Regions from separate parts of the Halomonas sp. C10-5 genome, predicted to be linked through region 3. Evidence: riboswitches for the same ligand, from Rfam matches in the RefSeq annotation. Region 3 holds a riboswitch; each other region holds the start of a gene.
What was found. A riboswitch is a leader RNA that binds a small molecule or an ion and turns the genes downstream of it on or off. The one in region 3 is predicted to bind thiamine pyrophosphate.
Positions count from the first base shown of each region.

Region 1: another riboswitch for thiamine pyrophosphate. It lies ahead of thiM (hydroxyethylthiazole kinase); the one in region 3 lies ahead of ACJ7IV_RS03350 (SLC5/6 family protein).
Region 2: another riboswitch for thiamine pyrophosphate. It lies ahead of thiO (glycine oxidase ThiO); the one in region 3 lies ahead of ACJ7IV_RS03350 (SLC5/6 family protein).

Region 1 covers NZ_CP175665.1:242,251-245,516, forward strand. Annotated here, with positions in the region: gene ACJ7IV_RS01130 (DMT family transporter) at 1-49, shown strand, start outside; gene thiE (thiamine phosphate synthase) at 94-711, opposite strand; gene thiM (hydroxyethylthiazole kinase) at 701-1,522, opposite strand; TPP riboswitch at 1,555-1,653, opposite strand; gene ACJ7IV_RS01145 (hypothetical protein) at 1,727-1,987, opposite strand; gene ACJ7IV_RS01150 (DUF3413 domain-containing protein) at 2,185-3,266, shown strand, end outside.
Region 2 covers NZ_CP175665.1:1,423,078-1,426,343, reverse strand. Annotated here, with positions in the region: gene ACJ7IV_RS06720 (Grx4 family monothiol glutaredoxin) at 1-35, opposite strand, end outside; gene argF (ornithine carbamoyltransferase) at 200-1,120, shown strand; gene ACJ7IV_RS06710 (hypothetical protein) at 1,205-1,510, shown strand; TPP riboswitch at 1,583-1,705, shown strand; gene thiO (glycine oxidase ThiO) at 1,766-2,863, shown strand; gene thiS (sulfur carrier protein ThiS) at 2,897-3,106, shown strand; gene ACJ7IV_RS06695 (thiazole synthase) at 3,106-3,266, shown strand, end outside.
Region 3 covers NZ_CP175665.1:710,425-713,690, reverse strand. Annotated here, with positions in the region: gene ACJ7IV_RS03355 (TenA family protein) at 1-336, opposite strand, end outside; gene ACJ7IV_RS03350 (SLC5/6 family protein) at 333-1,739, opposite strand; TPP riboswitch at 1,729-1,839, opposite strand; gene ACJ7IV_RS03345 (HNH endonuclease) at 2,055-2,975, shown strand; gene ACJ7IV_RS03340 (peroxidase-related enzyme) at 2,979-3,266, opposite strand, start outside.

The DNA of each region.
Region 1 (3,266 bases), 470 kb from region 3:
CGCCTATCGCGAGGGGCGCACCTCGCTCAAGCGGCGCCCCACCGCCTGATCCCCAGCCGTTGCTGCACGTCCTGGCCTTGTCCCGGGATGAGTTCAGCCTCGGGAGAAGAAGGCCCGCGCCGCGGCCTCGGGGTCCGGCATGCCGCAGATCGCCGAGATCACCGCCAGTCCGTCGGCACCGGCCTGGCGCGTCGCCGTAAGGTGCTCGACCGTGAGGCCGCCGATGGCCACGCTGGGCAGGGGGCTCGCCGCCACCAGGGTGGCCAGCCCCGCAAAGCCCAGCGGCTCGGCGTGGTCATGCTTGCTGGGGGTGGCGAATACCGGGCCGAGTCCCAGGTAGTCGAGGTGCTCGGCGTCGATGCGTGCCATCTGCGCCAGGGTCTGCACCGAGAGCCCCAGTATCGCCTGCTCGCCGAGGGCCGCTCGGGCCTCGGTCACCTCGCCATCATCCTGGCCGATATGCAGGCCGTCGGCACCGCTCTCCACCGCCACTGCCAGGCGGTCGTTGATGATCAACGGCACGCCGCTGCCGGCCAGCGCCGCCTTGAGCCGTCGCGCCTGGTCGATCATCTCGCCGTTCGAGGCGTGCTTGTCGCGCAGCTGTATCATCGTGGCACCGCCGCGCACCGCGGCCACTGCGGTCTCCACCAGGCCGTGGCCGGCGCACAGGGCGGGGTCGGTGATGAGGTAGAGGGAGAGGTCAAGGCGCATCGGTCACCTCCAGGGTGGGCAGGGTGGCAAGCTGGTCGTGGTCGAGGGCGTAGAGGGCATCGAGGAAGGCCACGGCGAAGCTGCCGGGGCCGTTGGCGACCTCACCGGCGCGGCGTCCCGCCTCGCCGTAGCAGGCGAGTGCCGCCACGCTGGCCGCGAAGGGATCCTTTGCGCCCACCAGGAAGGCGGCGACCACGCCGGTGAGCGCGCAGCCCAGGGTGGTGACCCGGGGCATCAGCGCATGGCCGCCCGGGATGCGGGCGAGGCGCCGGCCGTCGGTCACGAGGTCGACCTCGCCGGTCACCGCCACCACGGCATCAATGCGGCGCGCCAGGGCCACGGCGGCCTGCTCGGCGGCTTCGGTGGGATCGCTGCTGTCCACGCCGCGCCCGCCGCTGCCCTGGTGCTCCAGGGCCAGGATCTCCGAGGCGTTGCCGCGGATCACCGTGGGGCGTCGCTCCAGCAGGCGGCTGCCCGTCTCGCGGCGGTAGGCGGTGGCGCCCACCGCCACCGGGTCCAGCACCCAGGGCTTGCCCGACAGCCGTGCGGCCACGGCGGCCTCCTCCATGGCCTCGACCCAGTGGGGGGAGAGGGTGCCGATATTCACCGTCAGGGCATCGGCGAGGGCGGCGAACTCGGCGGCCTCCTCGCGGGCGTGCACCATGGCGGGCGAGGCGCCCAGGGCCAGCAGCACGTTGGCCATGGGATTCATGGCCACCAGATTGGTGATGTTGTGAATCAGTGGTGCGCGCTCGCGCAGGCGAGCGAGATGGGCGGCGGGGTCGATCGGGCCGCGGGTGGCAGTGGTCATCGTTCCTCCCGGGCGCGGGAGGTGCAGGCGGCGGGGCGGGCTGCACGACTCCCTACGCCGGCATGATCCGGGTCAGGTTCCAAGGGTGCGTCTCAGCCACGGCGAGTGCCGCGGCGCCCCTGTCGTCGAGCCACACTATCCACGTCCCGGGGAGGACTGTAAAGGCCGGGCAATGCCTCTGGCGAGGCGCTCGAGCAGCGAGGTTCACGCCATCACATGGAAGCCCGCCAGGGTGATCAGGCTGGCCAGTACCAGGCTGTTGACGGTGTCCCGTGCTTCCTCGCCTTGCCAGCGCTCGGGGGTGAGCAGGACGAGCGCCAGGGTGCCCAGGGCGGCGAGCCCCAGTGGCAGCTCGATGGGGTCCCAGCCGGCGGCCAGCACGCCCAGGGCCAGCAACGCCAGGCCAATGAGCAGCAGCGGCACGATGGCGCGATTCTCGGCGACGAGGGTGTCTGCGAGTGTCATTATCGGACTCCGGGTCATGGTGTTGCCTCGGGTTGCGGCGGTATCAGCATGCACCATGACTGTGGCGCGCCTTCCTTAAGGATTGCTTAAGGTGGCATGACCAGAGTGTGACGACGCCGATCCCGGTATCTTTCCACCACCCGACAGGCCGTGTATCGCGGCTTGGTGTCGGGCCCTTTCATGATCGTGGCCATCACATGCTTGCATCCCTTCTCCATCGCTGGCGCTGGCTGGGCGCTTGGACCCTTGCCAACCTGCTGCTCGCCTGGCTGATCAGCCTGCGCTACCTCCCCTACATGGCTCCCGAGGGCGCCGAGCAGTGGGGCTACCTGCTGCTGGTGTTCCTCGGCCATATCGGGCTGCTGGTGTGGCTTGGGGCCTTGCCGCTGCTGCTGCTGGCCCCGCTGCTTCGGGCGCCCTGGCTGTGGCTGGTCACCACCCTGTGGGCCGGCCTGCTGCAGCTGGTGCTGCTGCTCGACACCTTCGTCTACGCCCAGTACCGCTTCCACCTGAGCGGTTTCATCCTCGACCTGCTGGTCAACGCTGGCGGCGACGTCTTCAGCTTCTCCTGGCTGGCCTGGGGCCTGGCCATCGGCGGGGTGCTGGCGATGCTGGCGCTGCAGGGGGCCCTGGGGTTATGGCTCAAGCGGCGCCCACTGTCGCGGCCGGTGCTGCCGGCACTCGCCCTCGGCCTGCTGGCCCTGCTCGGGGTGCACGGCTGGCACGCCTGGGCCGACGCCCACTACGACCGCGACATCACCGGCATGACCCGCCATGTGCCGCTGTTCTATCCCGCCACTGCCAAGCGCCTGTTCGTCAAGCGGGGCTGGGTCGACCCCCAGGCGGTGCGCGACCGGGTGGAGCTGGAGGCGGCACAGGGAAAGGCCCATGACCTGGCCTATCCCTCGGCGCCGCTGAGCTGCTCGCCGTCGGCCGCGCCCCACAACCTGCTGTTGGTGGTGCTGGACAGCGTGCGCCATGACCTGCTGAGCCCCGAGGTGATGCCCAACCTGAGTCGCTACGCCAACCGCTCCGGCTGGTACCGGGCCGCCGAGCATTTCAGTGGGGGCAACTCCACCAAGGCGGGGGTGTTCAGCCTCTTCTATGGCCTGCCGGTCACCTACTGGGATGCCTTCACCGGCGGCCAGACGCCGCCGGTGCTGATGGAGAAGCTCGAGGCCGCCGACTATCGTTTCCAGGTACTCTCCTCGGCGACCCTGGTGAGCCCCGCCTTTGACCGCAATGTCTTCGCCGGCCTGGAAGACGTCTCGCTGACGCC
Region 2 (3,266 bases), 710 kb from region 3:
ATCTGGCGCTGGATGTTCTCGAGGGTGGTGCTCATGGCGTCTCCCTATGAATGCAATGGACAACAGAGGTCGCGAATGCCGGCTCGGGCAATACCCGACTCCGGCAGTAGGTCTTGATGGAGGCCATTCTACTGATCCATGGCGCGTTGCGCATCCCCCGGCGGCTGGCTAGGATGTGCGTTTTTACGAGGAGCACCCCATGGCCACTCGGCACTTCCTGACCCTGATGGATGCCAGCCCCGAAGAGCTGAGCAACCTGATCCAGCGCGCCATCACCATCAAGAACGCGCTCAAGGTGGAGGGGCCCACCTATACCCCCTTCCCGAACCACACCATGGCGATGATCTTCGAGAAGTCATCGACCCGCACCCGGGTCTCCTTCGAGACCGCCATGGCCCATTTCGGTGGTCATGCGCTGTTCCTCTCGCCCCGCGACACCCAGCTCGGCCGCGGCGAGCCCATCGGCGACACCGCCCGGGTGCTCTCGGAGATGGTCGACATCGTGATGATCCGCACCTTCTCCCACGCCGGGCTCGAGGAGTATGCGGCGGCCAGCAGCGTGCCGGTGATCAACGCCCTCACCGACGACTACCACCCCTGCCAGCTGCTCGCCGACGTGATGACCTGGACCGAGCTGCGCGGCAGCGTGCGGGGCAAGACGGCGGTGTGGATCGGCGATGGCAACAACATGTGCCACTCCTGGATCAATGCCGCCCGCCAGTTCGACTTCCGGCTGCGCATCTGCTGCCCCGAGGGCTATGAGCCGCGCCAGGATATCCTCGCGGCCGCCGGCGACCGTGTCACCATCCTGCGCGATCCCGCCGAGGCGGTCAGCGGTGCGGACCTGGTGACCACCGACGTCTGGGCCTCCATGGGCCAGGAGGAGGAGCAGGCCAAGCGGGCGGCGGCCTTCGCCGGTTTCCAGGTCAGCGAGGCGCTGCTCGACCGCGCCGCCGACGATGTCCTCTTCCTGCACTGCCTGCCCGCCCACCGCGGCGAGGAGATCAGCGAGACCCTGCTCGACGACCCGCGCGCCGTGGTCTGGCAGGAGGCCGGCAACCGCCTACATGCCCAGAAGGCCTTGATCGAGTTCCTGCTGCTGGGCCAGGTAGACGACTGAGACCGGCCCTCATTAGACCTTGGTCTTGTGCGACCAAGGTTGTATAATGCGCCGCAGCACATTCCACCTGGGAAGACGCGGCGCATGACTACACAGACGATCGATACCTTCGGCATGCAGCGCAGCCTGCGCCAGTGCCTCTCCAACATGGCCGCCCTGCTCTACCGCCAGGGCCATGTCCTTGAGACCGTCACCGTGCCCCATCGCGGCCTCGACCCCGATGCCCTGGAGACGCTGGAAAGCGACAGCCGCGAGTGGTCGGCCTGCCAGCGCATCCTCGAGTCCAGCGAGGCGGCGACCTGGAATGACCAGCGGCGCTTCGTGCTTACCGGCATGGGCCGCGAGCTGCTGTTCGACATGTTCGGCGAGGGTGCCGCCGACTGCGCCTGACCGGCCCACCGCCGAAGGAGTCCTGAGGCCCGCCGACGCGATTGCGTCGGCGGGCCTCCTTGGTTATGTTGGACACGCTTGTCGGGGAGCCCCGGTAGCCGCACTGCGGTGGACACGGGGGCTGAGATCGGTACGGCCGAACCCGTTGAACCTGATCAGGTTGATGCCTGCGGAGGGAACAAGATCGTGCATCGCTGCCCGCCCCTGCCCCGCATCCGGCCTGCTCGTCACCGCCAACCGCCGGATACCAGACCCATGACCACGCCTTCCCAACGCCGCATTGCCGTGGCCGGCGCCGGCCTGCTCGGCCGTCTTCTCGCCTGGCAGCTGCTGCGCGACGGCCACGCCGTCACCCTGTATGACGCCGGCGATCTCGACACCCCGCCGGCGGCGGCCTGGACCGCCGCCGGCATGGTCGCCCCGCTGGCCGAAACCGTGGTCGGCGAACGCTGCATCTTCGACATGGGTCGGGTCGCCCTCGAGCGCTGGCCGCAGTGGCTCGCCGAACTCGAGGCGCCGGGACTGTGGCACCAGCACGGCAGCCTGGTGGTGGCCCACCCCCAGGACGAGAACGAGCTGACCCAGTTCCGCCGTGACCTGGATGACGCCCTGGGCGACCCCCCAGGCTACCGGATGCTGGATGCCGCCGGCGTCCATGCCCTGGAACCCGATCTGGCGGGCTTTCGCCACGGCCTGTTTCTCGCCGCTGAGGCCCATCTGGACAACCGTGAGCTGCTCACCCGACTGCTCGAGGCGATCCATGCCCTGGGCGGCGAGTGCCATGCCCGCACCCCGGTGGCGCCCCATCCCGGCGAGGTCGTCACCCCCACCGGCCGACGCGCCTTCGACCTGGTGATCGACTGCCGCGGCCACGGCGCCAAGCCGAGGCACCCAACCCTGCGCGGCGTACGCGGCGAGACCCTGCACGTGCATACCGACGAGGTGACGCTGTCCCGGCCGGTACGCCTGATGCACCCGCGCTACCAGCTCTACGTGGTCCCCAAGCCCGGCGGGCGCTTCGTGATCGGCGCCACCTCCATCGAGAGCGAGGACCGCTCGCCGATCTCGCTGCAGTCATCGCTGGAGCTATCCACGGCCCTCTACACCCTGTCGCCGGCCTTCGCCGAGGCACGCATCCTCGAGCAGGGCGTCAACCTGCGGCCGGCGTTTCGCGACAACCTGCCCCACGTCACCCGAGAGGACGGCCTGATCGGCGCCAACGGCCTGTTCCGCCATGGCTACCTGCTGGCCCCGGCGGTGGTCGAGCATGTGCTGGCCGAGATCCGTGGCCAGGACGAACGTCCCTTCGCCGCGGTGCTCGCCGATGCCGTACCCCGGGAGTCGCTGGCTTGACCCGGCGTCGAATTCCTTGAAGAGGAGAGCCCCATGAACGAGATCACCCTGAGCCTCAACGGGGAACCCACCCGGCTACCCGAGGGCATCGCCCTGGCCCAGGCCCTGCAGCGCTGGGGGTACGGCGAGCGCCGTGTCGCCGTGGCCATCAACGACGCCTTCGCTCCGCGCTCCACCTGGCCCGAGCGCACCCTCGACGACGGCGACCGCATCGATATCGTGGCCCCGGTAGGAGGTGGCTGATGAACACGCCCCACGACGCTCAAGACGACACCCTGGTGCTCTACGGCGAGGATTTCACCAGCCGCCTCCTGCTCGGCACCGCCCTCTACCCCTCGCCGGCGGTGATGCAGGAGGCGATCGCCGCCGCCGGCTGCGACATGCTCACCCTGGGGCTGCGCCG
Region 3 (3,266 bases):
CGGGACTCCGAAGGCCTCGAAGGTGCGCTGGAAGGTGCTGTTCTCGTCGCTGGTCAGCATGCCCATGAACTGCCCCAGCACCACCCGGTCCGCCATGCACGGCGCACGGCCGATGGCGAATCCGATCAGCGCGGTGAAGGGATCCACGAAGCCGTAGTCCTGCGCCATGTAGGCGGCGAAGTCATCACCCGAAAGCCGCCCCTCGGCCAGGGCGTCGAACAGCGGATGGTTCACGGTAGAAGACCAGTCGGGCTCGCTGATCTCGCGCAGCCAGTCGGTGAGGCGCGGCGCGTCCTGCTGCGCGGCCCAGGCGTTGAAATCGGCGCGGGTGTTCATCTGGCGCCTCCTTCGCGGGCGGGCTGGAACCTCGCGCCCGGACGCCACCAGGCGACCAACAGGCTGACGAGCGTCGAGCCGACCAGTGCCCCCAGGAAAGGCGGAAGCGTCGGTATGCTGCCGGGGAAGGTGGCCGCCAGCACGCCGGCGGCGAGGCTGCCCTGCGCGATCCAGCCCGGCACGATGGCCCCGAGCATGCCGGCCACGCCGCCGACCACCGCGGCCAGCGGCGACATGCGTCGCCACAGCCCCAGCAGCACCGGCACCACGATGGCCGCACACAGGAGATCCGCGATCAGGAAGAGGCGCAGCACCGAGAAGCCCTGCAGGGCCACCCAGACCACCGGCACCATCAGCGCCACCGTCACCAGGCGCGCGGCGCGCACCGAGAGCCCGCGCCGGCCGCTGCTTGCCACCGCCATTGATGCGATGGCGTTCTGCAGGGTATCGACGCTCGAGGCCACCAGGGTCACCGCCAGCACCAGCGCCGGCAGGCCCAGCCAGGCCGGCGCCGCGGAGAGCAGCGCGAAGAAGGGCATCGGCGGCTCGCCCAGCGGCAGCGCGTGCATCGCCGCCAGCATGCCGAGCCCGCCGATCGCCATCACCACCAGCAGGCTGCTGGCGCCGCCCAGCAGCGCCCCTCGGCTCAGGGCGCGATCATCTTCGGCGGCCCAGATCCGCTGCCAGTAGCCCTGGTGGAAGAGGTTGGCCGCAGTGACCGCGATCACCAGGGTCAGCGCCACGGAGAGCGCACTGCCAGCGGGAATGGCAGGCATCGTCGCCTCGGCGGGCATCGGCGGCAGCCACCACCAGGCCACGCCACCCACCAGCACCAGCAGGGCCAGCAGCAGCCAGGCCTGCCAGCGATCGGTGGCGAGGCTCGCCCGCAGACCGCCGAGCGTGGTGTAGACCAGGGTGACTACCGCCAGCCCCAGGATCACCAGTGCGGGCGGCACATCCGAGAGGATGCCGGCGATGGCACCGATGGCGGTAAGCTCGGCGGCCAGGAAGAGCGCCATGTAGGCCACCGAGACGAAGGCCACCCAGCGGCGCACCCCGGCGCCGTAGCAGGCCTCGGCGAACTCGCCGATGCTGCGGCCTTGCGGCAGGTGGCGGCGGATCGCCGGGCCGTAGAGCCCCAGCACGATGAAGGGCAGAGAAGAGCCGATGGCATAGCCGGCCAGCGCCACCGGCCCCACGAAGGCGCCGATCTCCGGCGGCGCGAAGAGGATCCAGGCGCCCATGCCGGAGGCCAGGAACGACAGGCCGATGGCCTGGGCACCCTGGGAATTGCGGGCAGTCACGTAGTCATCGAGGGGGCCATCGGCCCGGCGGGCCCGCAGGCCCAGGAAAGCAAAGCACAGCAGCGCCGCGCCGAGCACGGCAGACGTCAGGTAGGGCATGTCGCACTTCCTCCGCCGGTATTAACCGGATCAGGTTCCAGGGTCGGCGCATGGCCCTCTCAGCCCCCGCAGATGCGGCGGGACTCCCCTGGCGACAAGTGAATGATTTGTGAGGTCACGCCGCGCACAGCGGCAAGGCGTGACCGGAGGCATCATAGCGAGACAGAGTCCTGCCTGCCAGTGGACCAGCGAGACATGCTCAACTACTCGTCGGCGCAGAGGATCTTCACAGCGCTCAATACGCGCAACGGTGTACAAGCCACCCCTCTTGATTAGTATGAGTGGATACTATCGGCATAGAGCGGGGAGCCAGCTTTGCTGAATATCGATACTCGTCTTCGCCAAGCAGCATTTCAGCGCCTTGAAGCCATCGCACAACAATACTCGAATGATGTGCCCTGGGAGGCCATTGCCCAGCCGGTCCCCTTGGATGGGGAGTCTTTCTTCATCGCCAGCAGAGCAATCGGCATCTTCAAACCCAAGCAGATGCCAGATGGCATCCTGAGTATCAAAACCGTGGTCCCCAAGCAGGGCAGGATCAATATCTATTCCGATGGTGCTAGCGACGAGGGTGGCTTCTGGTATTCGCTTGAGGCAGGAGGAACAGCCAAGCCCGCGAATCGCCAGCTCTTAATCAGCTACGAGCGACAGGATCCGATCATCTACCTAGTGGGCGTCGCTCCAGGCCGCTACCTTCCTTTATGGCCCTGCTACATCGACAACATGGACCTGGCCAGAGAGTTATGCCATGTCAGCATGAACGACCGAATTGGCCAGATGCGCCATGTCGCAGAAAACCATGGCGCCTACAGGACGGATGAGATAGAGAAGCGCTACGTAATCCGTGAAGCCAAAACGCGGGTTCATCAGGCTGAATTCCGTGCGCGAGTGATGCTGGCATATTCCAACCGCTGCGCCATGACGGGGCTGCCAGTGCCACAACTACTGGAGGCGGCACATATTATTCCCGACATCGATCAGGACAGCACCGCAGAAGTGAGCAATGGCATATCCCTCAGCCGGCTGCATCATAGGGCTTACGATGCTGACTTGATCGGCATTGACCCCAACTACCGCATCCACCTGAATGATGAGCTGCTCTCGACTCAGGATGGGCCTCTGCTTGAGAGCATGAAGCAGCTCGACGGCCAGCGAATCTCCATCCCCAGACACGCTAGAGATAAGCCGAGCCAGGAGGCACTGGAACTGCGTTATCAGCGATTCTTGTCGCGCTAAAGCCTATTTCTTCTCTCGCGGCACCCGCCCCATCAGATAGAACTCCTCGTTGGGCGGCGTGCCGGTCAGGGTGACCAGCCGGTTGGAGAGGCCGAAGAAGGCGGCGATGGCGCCGATGTCCCAGATGTCATCGCGGGTGAAGCCGGCGTCCGCCAGGCGGGCCTCCCATTCGTCGGTGAGCTCTCCCACCTCCAGGCTGCAGTGCATGGCGAAGTCGATCATGGTGCGGTGGCGCTCGCTGATCGGTGCCGTACGGTGGTTGACGGCTACCTGGTCGGCCAATAACGGATC